DNA from 3 places in the Streptomyces sp. NPDC056486 genome. Region 1 is predicted to be linked to each of the others. Evidence: riboswitches for the same ligand, from Rfam matches in the RefSeq annotation. Region 1 holds a riboswitch; each other region holds the start of a gene.

The links. A riboswitch is a leader RNA that binds a small molecule or an ion and turns the genes downstream of it on or off. The one in region 1 is predicted to bind S-adenosylmethionine.
Region 2: another riboswitch for S-adenosylmethionine. It lies ahead of thrC (threonine synthase); the one in region 1 lies ahead of ACFQ7F_RS41610 (putative leader peptide).
Region 3: another riboswitch for S-adenosylmethionine. It lies ahead of ACFQ7F_RS14980 (aminotransferase class V-fold PLP-dependent enzyme); the one in region 1 lies ahead of ACFQ7F_RS41610 (putative leader peptide).

What each region holds. Positions count from the first base shown of each region.
Region 1 is NZ_JBHTSF010000209.1:3,329-8,838, forward strand. It holds gene ACFQ7F_RS41595 (M13 family metallopeptidase) at 1-325, shown strand, start outside; gene ACFQ7F_RS41600 (DinB family protein) at 382-903, opposite strand; gene ACFQ7F_RS41605 (glutathione S-transferase C-terminal domain-containing protein) at 927-1,754, opposite strand; SAM riboswitch class IV at 2,079-2,223, opposite strand; SAM riboswitch class IV at 2,427-2,540, shown strand; gene ACFQ7F_RS41610 (putative leader peptide) at 2,651-2,740, shown strand; gene ACFQ7F_RS41615 (LLM class flavin-dependent oxidoreductase) at 2,844-4,082, shown strand; gene ACFQ7F_RS41620 (NtaA/DmoA family FMN-dependent monooxygenase) at 4,100-5,510, shown strand, end outside.
Region 2 is NZ_JBHTSF010000025.1:10,989-16,498, reverse strand. It holds gene groL (chaperonin GroEL) at 1-448, opposite strand, end outside; gene ACFQ7F_RS13260 (cold-shock protein) at 823-1,026, opposite strand; gene ACFQ7F_RS13255 (MoaD/ThiS family protein) at 1,451-1,729, opposite strand; gene thrC (threonine synthase) at 1,842-3,158, opposite strand; SAM riboswitch class I at 3,176-3,310, opposite strand; gene ACFQ7F_RS13245 (glucosyl-3-phosphoglycerate synthase) at 3,480-4,424, shown strand; gene ACFQ7F_RS13240 (hypothetical protein) at 4,502-4,816, shown strand; gene ACFQ7F_RS13235 (trehalose-6-phosphate synthase) at 4,927-5,510, shown strand, end outside.
Region 3 is NZ_JBHTSF010000030.1:26,497-32,006, reverse strand. It holds gene ACFQ7F_RS14990 (SLC13 family permease) at 1-117, shown strand, start outside; gene ACFQ7F_RS14985 (glycerate kinase) at 141-1,373, shown strand; gene ACFQ7F_RS14980 (aminotransferase class V-fold PLP-dependent enzyme) at 1,325-2,719, opposite strand; SAM riboswitch class IV at 2,942-3,058, opposite strand; gene trpD (anthranilate phosphoribosyltransferase) at 3,133-4,197, opposite strand; gene ACFQ7F_RS14970 (cytochrome bc complex cytochrome b subunit) at 4,337-5,510, opposite strand, start outside.

The DNA.
Region 1 (5,510 bases):
CTCGCTGACGGTGGGCGAGAACATCGGCGACCTGGGCGGCCTGACCATCGGGCACACGGCTTACCGCATCGCGCTCGACGGCGCGGCGATGCCCGAGAAGGATGGCCTGACCGGCTCCCAGCGGCTCTTCATGAACTGGGCCTACTGCTGGCGTACCAAGCGCCGCAAGGAGCAGGAGCAGCAGTACCTCACCATCGACCCGCACTCGCCGCCCGAGTTCCGGGCCAACATCGTCCGCAACCTCGAAGAGTTCCACGAGGCCTTCGCGACGGCAGAGGGCGACGGGCTCTGGCTGGACCGCGCGGAGCGCGTCAGGATCTGGTGATCTCCAGACACGGCCGCGGCACCCGTGCTGCGGCCGTGCCTGACCCGCCGCCGTTTCTACCGCGCCGCGCGCAGCATGCGGAGCTGGCCGATCTCCGTGGCGTTCTTCATCAGCTCGGAGTTCACCCAGGCGAGCATGTGGGCAACGGTGTGTTCGGGGTCGTTCTGCCAGGGGAACGGGGCAGTGGCGTCCAGATCCGTGTCGTCGAGCCGGTCGAGCACCGACAGCCACTCCGTGCGCAGGTCACGTAGCCAGTCGACGGCCGCCTTGCCGCTGCCCGGCCAGGTGATCCCGGTCCGCTCCCGCGGCACCCGTCCCCGCGCGTGATCGATCGTGACGCCCCACCACCAGCCGATGTGCCAGCTGATCCAGCCGATGGTGGGAATCGGGACGGGATCCGGCTCGGTCTCCGCGAAGTCCGCCACCCACCCTCCGTCACCGTCGGGCCGCACCGTCCAGCAGAGCGGCGCGGGCTCCCACAGGAAGTCCTCGGGCTCGAGGCGCTCCAGGTGGTACTCGAAGAGGGACCACGTCAGGTCGAACTGCCGGCGCAGCAGTTCGCGTCGGGAATCGTTCACGGGCTGACCCTGGCACAGGGGCCCTAGGCCTGGGAAAGAGATTTCGGATCGTCGGCGGTCGTGTCCGACCACCGTTCCGTCCCGCCGGACCGAGGGCGATTGGCGTGGAAGGCCGGGTGGTCGTGCAGGCGGCGCACATAGGCGCGCACGTGGGGACGGGACCGGGTCGCCTCGGCCGCGTCCGGGGTGAGGTGGACGAGCGTCGCCCACAAGTCCACGTCCGCCGCGGTGAGTTCGTCGCCCACGAGGTAGGAGTGGGAGGCAAGACGGCAGTCGAGCCGGTCCAGCGTCGCGGGGGCGAGCGGCCCGGCGAGCAGCTCGTGCCAGGTGTCGATCCGTGCTGCCAGGGCCGGTCGGCGCAGGACGGGCAGCGGGCCACTGCCGTGTGCGGCAAGGCGGCAGGCCAGGTCGCGCAGGATGTCGGGCGTGTGGTTGCTGACGACGTGCCCGCTCCACCGGTCGCACAGGGCCGGAACGGTCAGCGGCCCTTCGAAGTGGTGCTCGGTGGCCTCGTAATAGCGGTGCAGGGAGTCGAGCGCCGCGGTGGCGTGCGGCGCCAGGAGGGTGGTGGTGACCGAGTCCCTGAGACCGAGCAGGTCGAGGGTGATCGAGACGCGCAAGGAGTCCGGACATTCCGCCGAGAGATACAGGTGGTAGCGGTGGGGTGCCGGGTAGAAGCCGCCTGCGAGGTCGTCGCCGATGCGGCTGCGGATCGGCGTGGGACAGGTGCCGCGTGGTCCGGCATCGCGTGGGCGGACACCGCTTGGGCCGGTGTCGCGCGGGGAGCATGAATCCGCGGGGGAAGCCGGGCGGGAAACAGTGCGGGAACGGTGCGACGTGATCTCGGGCATGGCTCTCCAGGGAGGGGAAGGGCACCGACCGGCGGCGCGCGCGGGCCGGTGGCACAGCGGGGGGAGAGGGGGATCCGTGGCCGCAGAGGGCCGCAGTGATGAGGCTTCTTGTCCCGGAGGCGTCACTGGTGCGTGGACGCTGTGCGGACGTCAGACAGCTGGAACCGAGGCGCTGCACACGCGCAGCAGGTCGATGTGCAGGCGTCTGGTCAGGACGCGAGGGCGGGGCCGGGGCGCGGACAGGAGAGGCCGCGGGATGCTGTTCCTCTCACCGACCGCCCTGGACATGTCCACCAGCCCTGCCGTCGAGGCCCGTTGTATCCGGGGCCGCGCTTGCCCCGCCGCCACGGCGGGACCCGGTCGTCACCCGGGGCACCCCGTCGCGGAGGAAGGGTTGCCCGTCAGCGGGCCGGGGCCGATGACCCGCTCGGGCAGGAACCCTGCCGGGCGGGCGCTGACAATCGTGACCGTCCCCGGAAGTCTGAGTCCGGGTGCCCGGCTCCGTCAAGAAGGCCGCACCCGGAACAGAAGAAGGCCCGGACCCGGAACAGAAGGAGCGGCCCGGTGGTTGAGGCTGACGGAGACGGACGACGAGGCACGGTCGGCGATGTGAGAACGCCCATGATCCACGGGCATTGCGCACCGCTACGACCTCACGTAACGTCCCGAGCAGGTTACGAGTGTCAGCGTCAAGCCCTGGCTTGCTGACCGGCAACCCTCCTACGCGGCGGGGTGCTCCAGGTGAGGACCAGGCGGTGCCCGTCCAGGGTCCCGCAAGCGCGAGACCGGCGAGGCCCCAGGCCCGCCGGGCCGGAAAGGTGGAGGTGACGGACGTGCCACCTGTGTCAGCTGTGCCGCCCCTGTCGCCGGTGCCGTTCGCGTCCGTTCCACGCGTCATGGTGATCGCGCCGAGCCGCCAGGTGCATCTGTACTCCCGGCCGCACATCGATCTGCAGCGTGTCGCCGGCGCGCTCTGTCGTTCCTGACCCGTTACCCCGCCGCCGCACCCTCGGAGCCGAGGGGCCGGTGTTCTCGCACGGTCGTACGGTCGATCAGGAAGGCACACCTTTCGTGTCGTCATCACCTTCGTTGCCCCATTCTTCGCATTCCTCCGCTCCCGCCGCCGCGCTGCACCTCGCTGTCGCGCTCGACGGCGCGGGCTGGCACCCGGCCGCCTGGCGCGAACCGGTGGCCCGTCCAGGGGAGTTGCTCACTGCCCGGTACTGGGCCGACCTGGTCACCGAAGCAGAACGCGGCCTGCTCGACTTCGTGACGATCGAGGACGGGCTCGGGCTCCAGTCCACGCACTTCACCGAGCCCGACGGACGCACGGATCAGGTACGAGGGCGGCTCGACGCCGTTCTCATCGCCGCCCGTGTCGCCCCGCTGACCAGCCACATCGGCCTGGTGCCGACGGTGGTGGCCACGCACACGGAGCCCTTCCACATTTCCAAGGCGATCGCCACACTCGACTACGTCAGCGCGGGCCGCGCGGGCGTACGCGTACAGGTGTCGGCGCGCCGTAATGAGGCCGCGCACTTCGGGCGCCGTACGCTTCCCGCCTTCGAGAGCGTCGAGGACCTGGGCAGAGCGGACGTACGGGAGCTGACCGTCGACCTCTTCGACGAGGTGGCCGACTACGTCGAAGCCGTGCGCAGGCTCTGGGACAGCTGGGAGGACGACGCGGAGATCCGGGACGTCGCCACCGGCCGCTTCATCGACCGCGACAAGCTGCACTACATCGACTTCGAGGGCAAGCACTTCAGCGTCAAGGGCCCCTCGATCACGCCCCGGCCGCCGCAGGGCAGGCCCCTCGTCAGCGCACTCGCCCACGAGGGCCCGACCGAGGCCCCGTTCCGGCTCCTCGGCCGCTCCGCCGACATCGGATACGTCACCCCGCGCGACGCCGGGCACGCACGCGCCGTCGTCGCCGCGGTCCGCGGCGAACAGGACGCGGCCGGGCGAAGCGATGAGCCCCTGCACCTCTTCGGCGACCTGGTCGTGTTCCTCGACGACGACCCGGCCGCCGCCGCGGCCCGCCGGGAGCGTCTGGACGCCCTCGCGGGTCACCCGTACACCAGTGACGCGCGGGTGTTCACCGGCACGCCCGCCCAACTCGCCGACCTGCTCCTTGAGTTGCGGGAGGCCGGGCTCACCGGGTTCCGGCTGCGCCCCGCCGTCGTCGGCCACGACCTCCCGGCGATCACCCGGGGCCTGGTGCCCGAACTCCAGCGCCGCGGCGCCTTCAGGCACGCGTACGAAGCCGACACCCTGCGCGGCCACCTCGGCCTCGCCCGCCCCGCCAGCCGCTACGCCGCCTCCGCCTGAGCCGGAAGGAACCCGACATGAGCAAGTCACCGGACAAGCCGCTCAAGCAGATTCACCTCGCGGCGCACTTCCCCGGCGTCAACAACACGACCGTATGGAGCGACCCCGAGGCCGGGAGTCATATCGAGTTCAGCTCCTTCGCGCACTTCGCACGGACCGCCGAGCGCGCGAAATTCGACTTCCTGTTCCTCGCCGAGGGGCTGCGGCTGCGCGAACAGGGCGGGGAGATCTACGACTTGGACGTCGTCGGACGCCCCGACACCTTCACCGTGCTCACCGCGCTCGCCGCCGTCACCGAACACCTCGGCCTGACCGGCACCATCAACTCCACCTTCAACGAGCCTTACGAAGTGGCCCGCCAGTTCGCCAGCCTCGACCATCTCTCGGGCGGGCGCGCCGCCTGGAACGTCGTCACCTCCTGGGACGCCTTCACGGGTGAGAACTTCCGCCGCGGCGGGTTCCTCCCGCAGGAGGAGCGGTACTCAAGGGCGAAGGAATTCCTCAGCACTGCGGGCGAGCTCTTCGACTCCTGGCGCGGGGACGAGATCGTCGCCGACCAAGGCACCGGCACGTTCCTGAGCGACGCCCAGGCGGGCGCCTTCGTCCATCAGGGGCAACACTTCGACATCCAGGGGCAGTTCAACGTTCCGCGCAGTCCGCAGGGCCGGCCGGTCATCTTCCAGGCCGGCGACTCGGAGGAGGGACGTGAGTTCGCTGCCGCGGGCGCGGACGCGATCTTCAGCCGGTACAGCACGCTCAAGGAAGGGCAGGCGTTCTACACGGACGTCAAGGGCCGCCTGGCCCGCCACGGCCGCACCCACGACCAGCTCCTCATCCTGCCCGCTGCGACCTTCGTCCTCGGGGACACGGACGCCGAGGCGGAGGAGCTCTCCCGGGAGGTGCGACGCAAGCAGGTCAGCGGCGCCACCGCGATCAAGCACCTGGAGTTCGTCTGGAACCGCGATCTCTCCGCGTACGACCCGGAGGGCCCGCTGCCCGAGATCGATCCGGATGTCGGCGAGCACACCATCGCCCGCGGTCGCGCCCAGGTGCGGATGTACCGCGACCCGCTGGCCACCGCGCGGGAGTGGCGCGAGCTCGCCGCCGCGAACAAGTGGTCCATCCGTGACCTCGTCATCGAGACCGGCAGCCGTCAGTCCTTCGTCGGCTCCCCGGCCACCGTCGCCGAGACGATCAACTCCTTCGTCCAGGCCGACGCGAGCGACGGCTTCATCCTCGTCCCGCACATCACCCCCGGCGGCCTCGACGCCTTCGCCGACACCGTGGTCCCGCTGCTCCAGGAACGCGGCGTCTTCCGCACGGAGTACGAGGGCACCACCCTGCGCGACCACCTCGGCCTGGCTCATCCCGACGCCGACACAGACGCCGGGGTGCCTCTCTCCCTGCCCACCCCCGTACCCACACCCG
Region 2 (5,510 bases), on a different contig from region 1:
AGATGGAGGCCGTAGAAGCGATCTGCTCCTTGGTCTCCACGTCCTTGGCCTGCTCGAGCAGGGCGCCCGAGACGGCCTCGACGGCCTTCTCGATGCCACGCTTGAGGGCCATCGGGTTGGCACCGGCGGCTACGTTGCGCAGGCCCTCGCGGACCAGCGCCTGCGCCAGGACGGTCGCGGTCGTCGTGCCGTCACCGGCGACGTCGTCCGTCTTCTTCGCGACCTCCTTGACCAGCTCGGCGCCGATCTTCTCGTACGGGTCCTCGAGCTCGATCTCCTTGGCGATGGAAACACCATCGTTGGTGATCGTGGGGGCACCCCACTTCTTCTCGAGGACGACGTTGCGACCCTTGGGGCCCAGGGTCACCTTGACGGCGTCGGCGAGCTGGTTCATGCCGCGCTCGAGGCCGCGCCGTGCCTCCTCGTCGAACGCGATGATCTTGGCCATGTGAAGTGGTCCTCCCGGACAGGGGTGGAATGCTGCTCCGGATCGCATCGGTGCCCGCGACGGACGGCCTGCGAGCCATGTGGTTCCTTGCCCCACCCGGCTTGCGAGCCTCACCGATCCGACCCAAGTTCTGTCACTCTCACTGGGAGAGTGCTAACGCCAATGATTAGCACTCGACCCCTACGAGTGCAAGCGCCTCTTACGGATCCCAGACACATGAGGGGGCGCGCGTCCGGGGCGTACGGCGGGACGCAACGCGGCACACGCGGCGGCACACGCGGCGGGACGTGCGACGGGACGCACGAGAGGCCCGTACCCCTGTCGGGATACGAGCCTCTCGTCACTCGCTAAGTCGCTGGCCGATCGCGCCGAGATCAGACGGCGAGCTTGACCATGTCCGCCTGCGGACCCTTCTGGCCCTGCGAGATCTCGAACTCCACTCGCTGACCTTCTTCAAGGGTGCGGTAACCGTCCATCTGAATCGCGCTGTAGTGGACGAAAACATCCGCACCACCGTCGACCGCGATGAAGCCGTACCCCTTCTCCGCGTTGAACCACTTGACGGTGCCCTGAGCCATGCCTAACTCCCCTATTACTGGCCCTTGCACGGACCCGCACTTCGCGGGCCCGGGTCAGACCTCACCCCCCCAATGGGTTGTGGAGGCGTGCGCCGGAACGCGTCGACCGCCGCTGAATGTATCTGTCCAACTGCCCTCTGCAACAGGTCAATCGGACGAGAATTCTGGGCACGCGCGATCGGAAATATGCGGAGAATTTGCCGGAGTTCAGGGCAAGTCGGGCCAGACAAATGCCGCAATAGGCTCAAAAAGGCAAGGCGCTTTGGCTACTTCTTGTCGGCCCCGGGCCGACTTCGTATATGCGCACGGCACAAACAGCGAAGCTTGCTTCCCAACTGTACCGCGCTCAACCATACAGAATTGCCCCCTCCGCTTCTCTCGCGGAGGGGGCAATAGAGGTAACGCTGCGTGCTTTCGGGCGGATTCAGCAACCGCCCGCGACGGCGGGAATGATCGAGACACCGGCGCCGTCCGGCGTCGCGGTCTCAAGGCCCTGCTCGAAGCGGACGTCGTCGTCGTTCACGTACACGTTCACGAAGCGCCGCAGCTTGCCCTGATCGTCCAGGACACGGGCCGCGATACCGGCGTGCTTGGCCTCAAGATCGGCGATGACCTCGGAGAGGTTCGCGCCCTCGGCGGCGACCTCGGACTTGCCGCCGGTGTAGGTGCGAAGAATGGTGGGAATGCGAACGTTGACGCTCATGGGATTCACCTCTTGATACAGGGGGAGAAATACGCCCCTTAAGGGGCGCGGGGAACTGCGCGAGGACGGACCACGACCGCCGCCCGTCGACGGCGATCAGGCCCTACGGCGACTAGTCGGCGAGACCCGCGGCACGGAATGCATCGAGGCTGGGCTTGATCGTCGCGGTCGCCTGAGACGTTTCGGCAACAGCGTCCAGGGTCTTGAGCCCGTCACCCGTGTTCAGCACCACCGTGGTCAAGGTGGGGTCGATGAGCCCGGCCTCAAGAAGCTTCTTCGTGACACCGACCGTCACACCCCCCGCGGTCTCCGCGAAGATGCCCTCGGTCCGCGCGAGCAGCTTGATCGCGTCCACGACCTGCTCGTCGTTCACGTCCTCCACCGCACCGCCCGTGCGACGCGCGATGTCCAGGACGTACGGCCCGTCGGCGGGGTTGCCGATGGCGAGGGACTTGGCGATGGTGTCCGGCTTCTGCGGGCGCACGACGTCGTGCCCGGCCTTGAAGGCGGTCGACACCGGCGAGCAGCCCTCGGCCTGCGCACCGAAGATCTTGTACGGCTTGTCTTCCACGAGCCCCAGCTTGATGAGCTCCTTGAGACCCTTGTCGATCTTCGTGAGCTGCGAGCCCGATGCGATCGGGATGACCAGCTGGTCGGGCAGCTGCCAGCCGAGCTGCTCGCAGATCTCGTACGCGAGGGTCTTGGAGCCCTCGCCGTAGTACGGCCGCAGGTTCACGTTGACGAAGCCCCAGCCCTCGCCCAGCGGGTCGCCGATGAGCTCGGAGCAGAAGCGGTTCACGTCGTCGTAGTTGCCCTCGATACCGACGAGCTCTCCGCCGTAGACCGCGGCCATGACGACCTTGCCCTGCTCCAGGTCGTGCGGGATGAACACACAGGAGCGGAAGCCGGCGCGGGCCGCGGCGGCGCCCACAGCGCCGGCGAGGTTGCCGGTGGAGGAGCAGGAGAGGGTGGTGAAGCCGAAGGCGCGCGCCGCCTCGATGGCCTGCGCGACGACACGGTCCTTGAAGGAGTGCGTCGGGTTCCCTGAGTCGTCCTTGACGAAGAGCTTGCCCTGCTCGACGCCGAGCTCACGGGCGAGGTTGTCGGCCTTGACCAGCTGGGTCCAGCCGGGGTTGATGTTCGGCTTCTGAGCGACGTCCGCCGGGACGGGAAGCAGCGGGGCGTAGCGCCAGATGTTGGCGGGGCCGGACTCGATCTGCTTCCGGAGCGCCTCGGGGTCGCCGGTCGGCAGGTCGTACGCGACTTCGAGCGGGCCGAAACAGGCCTCGCAGGCGAAGATCGGGCCCAGGGCGTAAAGCTCACCGCACTCGCGGCACGAGAGGCCGGACGCGGGGCCGAGATCCACGGAGCCCCAGTTGGAAGCCGTGGAAGGGGTGGTTTCGTTCGTTGCGACAGTCTGCGCAGCCATGGAGGCGAGGCCCTTTCTCCTCATCTTCCCCGCGACGAATCTCGTCGCGAGACGGAATTGGCACCTTCCCCACCGAGACCTCGCGTGCGCGGTCGGCGGGATGGTTGCCGGGGCTTCAACGGGCCGTATCCCTCTGCCCCTCTGGATGAGCGGTATGGCGCCGGGGCTTCAGGGGCCCCAGGGCATTTGTTACGCGCCGACCCCCGACATGCGATGGTCATCCGCGTTGTTCAAGACTGTAACCGACGGCCTGGACCCTTGAGATAGTCGTCCGAACCGCGAGATGGATCACATGTAGGCCACACACAGGAGGAATCACCCGTGCTGGAAGAGGCCGAGCGCTGGCTGACCAGGCGTTCCTGGTCCGTTGCCGACCGTCCGCTCAGCGCGCTCGTCGCCGCCAAACGGGCGTCGGGAGCCTCGGTGAGCGTCGTCCTGCCCGCGCTCGACGAGGAGGAGACGGTCGGCGAGATAGTCGCCGAGATCCGCCGCGAGCTCATCGAGAAGGCCGCCCTCGTCGACGAGCTCGTGGTGATCGACTCCGGCTCCCGGGACCGTACGGCCGAGGTCGCGCGGGATGCGGGCGCGCGGGTCGTGCACCGGGACGAGATCCTGCCGCGCATCCCGGCCGTGCCCGGCAAGGGCGAGGTCCTGTGGCGCTCGCTTCTGGTGACCGGCGGTGACATCGTCGCGTTCGTCGACGCGGACCTGAAGGAGTTCTCGGCGGACTTCGTCACCGGGATCGTGGGCCCGCTCCTGACCGAGCCCGACGTGCACTTCGTGAAGGCGATGTACGACCGGCCCCTTGCCGGGACCGCCGGTCAGGGCGGCCGGGTCACCGAGCTGATGGCGCGCCCGCTGCTCAACATGCACTGGCCCCAACTCGCGGGGTTCGTCCAGCCGTTGGGCGGCGAGTACGCGGCACGCAGGTCCCTCCTTGAGCGGCTGCCGTTCCCCGTCGGCTACGGGGTGGAGCTTGGCCTGCTCGTCGACGCGCTGCACACCGTGGGCCTTGACGCGCTCGCGCAGGTCGACGTCGGCGTGCGCAAGCACCGGCATCAGGACGGGCAGGCGCTCGGCAGGATGGCCGCGGCGATCTACCGGACGGCACAGGTCCGGCTCGCGCTCGGTCATCACGTACGCCCCGAACTCACACAGTTCGAGCGGGGCGAGCACGGGTTCGAACCGCGGACCCATTCGGTGGACACGGAGGAGCGTCCGCCGATGTCCGGCATCGCGGAGTACGCGGCCCGCCGCGTGGCGTAACCATCCAAGACCGGGCATTTTGTCTACATTCCCCACTTATGTGGGTATCTATGCGGGTCAGGCAGGTATTGAGAAGCGTGCGACGCATCGGTGGCGTGGTCGTGGCCACCGTCGGTCTCACGGCAGGGGCGCTGAGCGCCGCCGCAGCAGCGGACGTGCGTCACGACGTATCGCTGTACGGCAACTCCAGGACCATCGGTCACAGCGCCGGTCACAGCGCCGGTCACAGCATGCTCGACCACGCGAACGAGCAGCAGAGCAGTCGGGGTGAACTGGTCGACACGGGTGGCGAATCGCGCACGATGCTGTACGCGGGCCTCGCGTTCTCGCTGTGCGTGCTCGGCGTACTCGCGGTGGCGGCGGCGCGGAGCAGAAGGACCCTGAGGCCCTAGGCGTGGCCAACGGGCCCGGCTCTACGCCGGGCACGCGAACGTATACGGCGGGTCCGCCCCGGGTCCTGCCGCACGTTTGAGCCCTGCCGGTAAGGGCTAGGTTTCGGCACATGGTCTCCGAGCACGCCGCCGCCCAGGTCCTCGTCGCGTCCAACCGCGGCCCCGTCACGTACTCCCTGGAGGAGAACGGAGAGCTGACGGCCAAGCGGGGCGGCGGAGGACTCGTCTCCGGGCTCAGCGCGATCGGCGACTCCGCCGGGGACTCCCTGTGGGTCTGCGCGGCGCTGGGAGACGGCGACCGGGAGGCCGTGCGGCGCGGGGTCGGTGAACCCGGGGTGCGGATGCTCGACATCGACCCGCAGGTGCACGCCGACGCGTACAACGGGATCGCGAACTCCGTGCTCTGGTTCGTCCACCACATGCTGTACCAAACGCCGCTCGAACCGGCCTTCGGCCCGGAGTTCCGGGCGCAGTGGGCGTCGTACGAGACCTACAACCGGGCCTTCGCCGAGGCGCTCGCGGAGAGCGCCGCAGGGGGCGCGGCGGTCCTCGTCCAGGACTACCACCTGGCGCTTGTCCCGGGGATGCTGCGCGAACTCCGCCCCGACCTGCGCATCGGCCACTTCTCGCACACGCCGTGGGCGCCGGTGGACTACTTCCGGATGCTGCCGGACGACGTCGCGGAACAGTTGCT
Region 3 (5,510 bases), on a different contig from region 1:
ACCTACACCCCGCGCGACCTGCTTCGCCTCTCCGCGGTCCTCGCACCGCTGACCGCCGCGCTCGTCCTGCTCTTCGCCGTCGCGCTCTGGCCGCTGCTCGGCGTACCCGTCCGCTAGTTCCCTCTGCCGTGGAGACCCTCATGCTGACCCGTTTCGCCATCGCCCCCAGCGGCTTCAAGGAGTCCCTGTCCGCGCAGTCCGCGGCCGAGGCCATCGCCGAAGGGGTACGCCGCGTCGTCCCGCACGCGGAGACCGATCTGATCCCCCTGGTGGACGGCGGCGAGGGCACCGCCCGCGCCCTGGCCACCACCGGCGGCGGCCGACTGGTCGCGCTGCCCGCCACAGGGCCCGTCGGCCAGCGGATCGGCACGCACTTCGCGCTGCTCCCGTCCGGCGTCGCCGTGGTGGAGATGGCCGCGGTCGCCGGGCTCTCGCTGGTACCGCGCGATCTGCGCGACCCGGGGGCCACGACGACGTACGGCGTCGGCGAGCTGATCAGCGCAGCGCTCGACGCGGGCGCCCGCCGCATCCTGGTGGGCTGCGGCGACTCCGGCACGTCGGACGGCGGCGCGGGGGCACTCCAGGCGCTCGGCGCCCGACTCCTCGACGCGGACGGCTGGGAACTCCCGCGCGGCGGCGGGGAGTTGATGCGGCTGAGCCGTATCGACCCCTCGGGCCTCGACCCCCGCCTGAAGGACACCGAGATCCGCGTCGCCTGCAACCCCTTCAACGTCCTGACCGGCGAGCGCGGCGTCGCCCGCGTCTTCGGCCCCCAGAAGGGCGCGACGCCCACCCAGGTCGAACAGCTGGCGGCGGCCCTAGAACACTGGGCGTACGTCCTGACCCGCGACCTGCGTGTCACGGCGGACCTCTCCCTCGGCCCCGGAACGGGCGCCTCCGGCGGTCTGGGAGCCGGTCTCGCGGCGCTCGGCGCCCAGCTGCTCCCCCGCTTCGACGTCCTGCTCGACCATCTGGACCTGGACGCGCGCCTGGCCCGCGCCGACCTCGTCGTCACGGCCGAGGGCGCCCTCGACCACCAGACCCCGCGCGGCAAGATCCCCGCAGAGGTGGCACGGCGCGCCAAGCGGTTCGGCCGCCCGGTCCTCGTCCTGGCGGGCACGATCGGCCAGGGCGCGCACCATGTACGGGCGGAGGGCGTGGACGCCTACAGCGCGATCCTGCCCGCGCCTGTCTCGCTGACCGAGGCACTCGGCCGTGGCGGAGAGTTCCTCACCGACGCGACCGAGCGGGCCCTGCGGATGATCGTTCTGGGGTCACGCCTGAAGGGACGGGACAAGGGACAGACCAAGGGGCGGACCAAGGCTCAGGCGGCCGTGGTGTCCGGCACGCACCGGCCTTCCTCGGTGCGGTAGTTCCAGCGGGCACCGTCCGCCACGAGCTCCTTCACGGCGCGCACGAAACGCTCCACGTGCTCGTCGGGGGTGCCCGCGCCGAAGCTGACACGGATCGCGTTCAGCGACTTCTCGCCGGGCGCGGCCTCGGGGGCACCGCACTCGCCCTGCGTCTGCGGGTCAGTGCCGAGCAGGGTGCGCACCAGCGGGTGGGCGCAGAAGAGGCCGTCGCGTACGCCGATGCCGTACTCGGCGGAGAGAGCGGCGGCGAAGTGCGAGCTGTTCCAGCCCTCGACGACGAAGGAGATGACACCGACGCGCGGCGCGTCGTCACCGAAGAGCGAGAGCACCTTCACGGCGGGCACCTCGGCGAGGCCTTCGCGCACCTTCGCGATGAGCTGGTTCTCACGGGCGACGAGCTCGTCGAAGCCCGCCTCGGTCAGCGCCTTGCAGGCGGAGGCGATCGAGTACACGCCGATGACGTTCGGCGAACCGGCCTCGTGCCGTGCGGCGGTGTCGTGCCACTCCACGTCCACGCCGCCGTCCGCACGCCGCGCGACCTTGCGCGAGGCGCCGCCGCCCGCGAGGTAGGGCTCGGCAGCCCGCAGCCAGTCGGAGCGGCCCGCGAGGACACCCGAGCCGAAGGGCGCGTACAGCTTGTGGCCGGAGAAGGCGACCCAGTCGACGTCGAGCTCGCTGATGGAGACGGGGTGGTGCGGGGCGAGCTGCGCGGCGTCGAGAACGATGCGGGCGCCGTGCGCGTGAGAGGCGGCGGCGAGCTCCTTGACCGGCCACAGCTCACCGGTGACGTTCGACGCGCCGGTCACGCAGACCAGGGCGGGACCGTAGGGGTCACGGTCTGCGAGGGCGCGCTCCAGGGTCTCGACGGCCTGCTCGGCGGTGCGCGGGGCGTTCAGGTACGTCACACGGGCGTCGCGCCACGGCAGGAGCGAGGCGTGGTGCTCGGTCTCGAAGACGAAGACCTGGCAGTCGGCAGGGAGGGCCGAGGCCAGCAGGTTGAGGGAGTCGGTGGTCGAACGGGTGAAGACGACCTGGTCGTCCTCGCGGCAGCCGAGGAACTCGGCGACGGTGACGCGGCTGCTCTCGAACAGGTCGGTGGAGAGCTGCGAGAGGTACCCGGCACCGCGGTGCACGCTGCCGTAGTACGGCGCGTACGCGGCCACGTCGTCCCACACGCGCTGCAGGGCCGGGGCGCTCGCCGCGTAGTCGAGCGCCGCGTAGGTCACCTCGCCGCCGGTCACGAGCGGCACGGTGACGTCACGGCCGAGGACCGCGAGCGGCGCGGCACAGCAGGGGTCGGCGGACTCGGTGGCGGTGGCCTGGGCGACGGCGGGGTGTGCGGACATGGCGATATCTCCCTGCGAGCAAGACGAAACAGCTGCCTAAGATCCCGTGCGGCAGCACAACTACTGCTCCGCGTACGGGTGTTGCCTCAACGCGCGGCGCTCTTCGCCGGGCGGAGGGGATACTGCGAACGGGGCCCGAGGCCCTATCGCATTCGCTTGCTCACGAGACTGCTCCCTTGAGGACCAGGACCCCAGGGGTACGACACTCATCGAGTGCGCAGGGGTCCGCGCTTGCCATACGCCTTGCTGCGTACGGCCTGGTCTTCACCCGGGGCACCCCGCCACGGACGGAGGGTTGCCGGACAGCGAGCCGGGGCCTAATCGCTGTCACTCATGACCTGCGCAGCATCTTGCCACACGATCTTCTCGGTGCACACCGCAGTCCGGGATCCGGACTGCGGCGTGCGCCACACTCACCTGTTGCTGGCCGCCACCCAAAGCTCCAGGGACTTCTTCGCGGCCCCGGAGTCGATCGACTCCGCCGCCTTCGCGATACCGGCGCCGATCTGCTCCACGAGGCTCCCCTCGCCCGGCGAGAGGGCCACCAGGGCCGCCGCCGTGTTGAGCAGCACGGCGTCCCGCACAGGGCCGCTCTCCCCGTCCAGGAGGCGCAGCGCCACCTCGGCGTTGTACGAGGCGTCAGCGCCCCGCAGCGCCTCCACAGGGACGAGGTCGATGCCGACGTCCCGCGGGTCGAAGGCCTCCTCGCGCACGGCGCCGTCCCGCACGACCCAGACCCGCGATGTCGCCGTGGTCGTCAGCTCGTCGAGCCCGTCGTCGCCGCGGAAGACGAGGGACGAGTGCCCGCGCTCGGCGAAGACCCCGGCCACGATCGGCGCCATCCGCGCGTCGGCGACCCCGACCGCCTGGGCCCGCACCTTGGCCGGGTTGGTGAGCGGGCCGAGGGCGTTGAAGACGGTCCTGATCCCCAGCTGGCTGCGCGCGGCGCCGGCGTGTCGCAGCGCCGGGTGGAACTTCACGGCGAAGCAGAAGGTGATCCCCGCTTCCTCTGCCACCTCGACCACCCGGTTCAGCGGCAGCTCCAGATTCACCCCGAGCTTCTCCAGGACGTCGGAGGCTCCCGATGCGCTGGAGGCGGCGCGGTTGCCGTGCTTGACGACCTTCGCGCCCGCGCCGGCGGCCACGATCGCGGACATCGTGGAGATGTTGACGGTCTTGGCGCCGTCACCGCCGGTGCCGACGATGTCGACCGTCCGGCCCGGCACCTCGATCACATTGGCGTGTTCGTACATCGTGCGTACGAGACCGGAGATCTCCTCCACGGTCTCGCCCTTGGCCCGCAGCGCGACCACGAAGCCGGCGATCTGCGCGTCGGACGCCTCGCCGCGCATGATGCGGTCCATGGCCCAGGCCGTGTCCTCGGTGCTCTGGTCACGTCCCTCAAGAAGACCGTTCAGTACACCGGGCCAGGAACGGGCCGCCGCGGTGTTGCCTCCTGCGGGGGTCACAGCGCTCATCTGCCGCTCCTGGGTTCGTTTAAGGCGTAGGACAGGAACACCTTATCCAGCCCGGGGGACGGCAAAGAGCCCCGTCCATGCACTGGATGCATGGACGGGGCTCTCGCCGTGGCGACCTTGTGGTCAGAGCATCAGAGGATCAGTGGTGGCCGTGGCCGCTCGTGATCTCCTTGTACTCCTCGGTGGTGGGCTTGGGGATCTGGTTGTCCTCCCCGTAGTAGCCCTTGGAGAGCTTGGCCCGGAGCTTCTGCGGCCCCGACACCTTGCGCTCGACGCCGTTCTCGTCGACCGAGGGGCCGATCTCGACCGGCGCGTACTGCTCGTGCGCGGTGAGCGTGTGCAGCTGCTCCTGGTTGAGCGGCTCGTGGACCTCGATGAACTCACCGTGCGGCAGGCGCTTGATGATGCCCGACTCGCGGCCGTGCAGGACCTTCTCCCTGTCGCGCCGCTGCAGACCCAGGCAGATCCGCTTGGTGGCGATGAAGGCGAGGACCGGTGCCACGAAGAAGGCGATGCGCACGAACCAGGTGATCGAGTTGATCGACAGATGGAAGTGCGTGGCCCAGAGGTCGTTTCCACCACCGACGAGCAACACGAAGTACCAGGTGATCCATGCGACACCGAAGGCCGTACGGGTCGGGACGTTGCGCGGGCGGTCCAGGATGTGGTGCTCGCGCTTGTCGCCGGTGACCCAGGACTCGATGAACGGATAGACCGCGATCGCGACCAGGACCAGCGGGAAGATGATCAGCGGGATGAACACACCCAGGACGAGCGTGTGACCCCAGGCGTTGATCTCCCAGCCCGGCATGACACGGATCAGCCCCTCGGAGAAGCCCATGTACCAGTCGGGCTGGGCTCCGGTGGAGACCTGGTCCGGACGGTAGGGGCCGATCGCCCAGATCGGGTTGATCGTGGCGAGCGCCGAGACGATCGCGATGACACCGAAGACCAGGAAGAAGAAGCCTCCGGCCTTCGCCATGTAGACGGGAAGCAGCGGCATGCCGACGACGTTCTTGTTCGTCTTGCCGGGGCCCGCGAACTGCGTGTGCTTGTGGTAGAAGACCAGGATCAGGTGCGCCACCACGAGGCCGAGCATGATGCCCGGCAGCAGCAGGATGTGCACCGAATAGAACCGGGCCACGAAGTCGCCGCCGGGGAACTCTCCGCCGAACAGGAACATCGAGAGGTACGTGCCCACGATCGGCACGGACAGGACCGCGCCCTGCATGAAGCGCACACCGGTACCGGAGAGCAAGTCGTCAGGGAGCGAGTAACCGGTGAAGCCGGTGAACATGCCCAGGACGAACAGC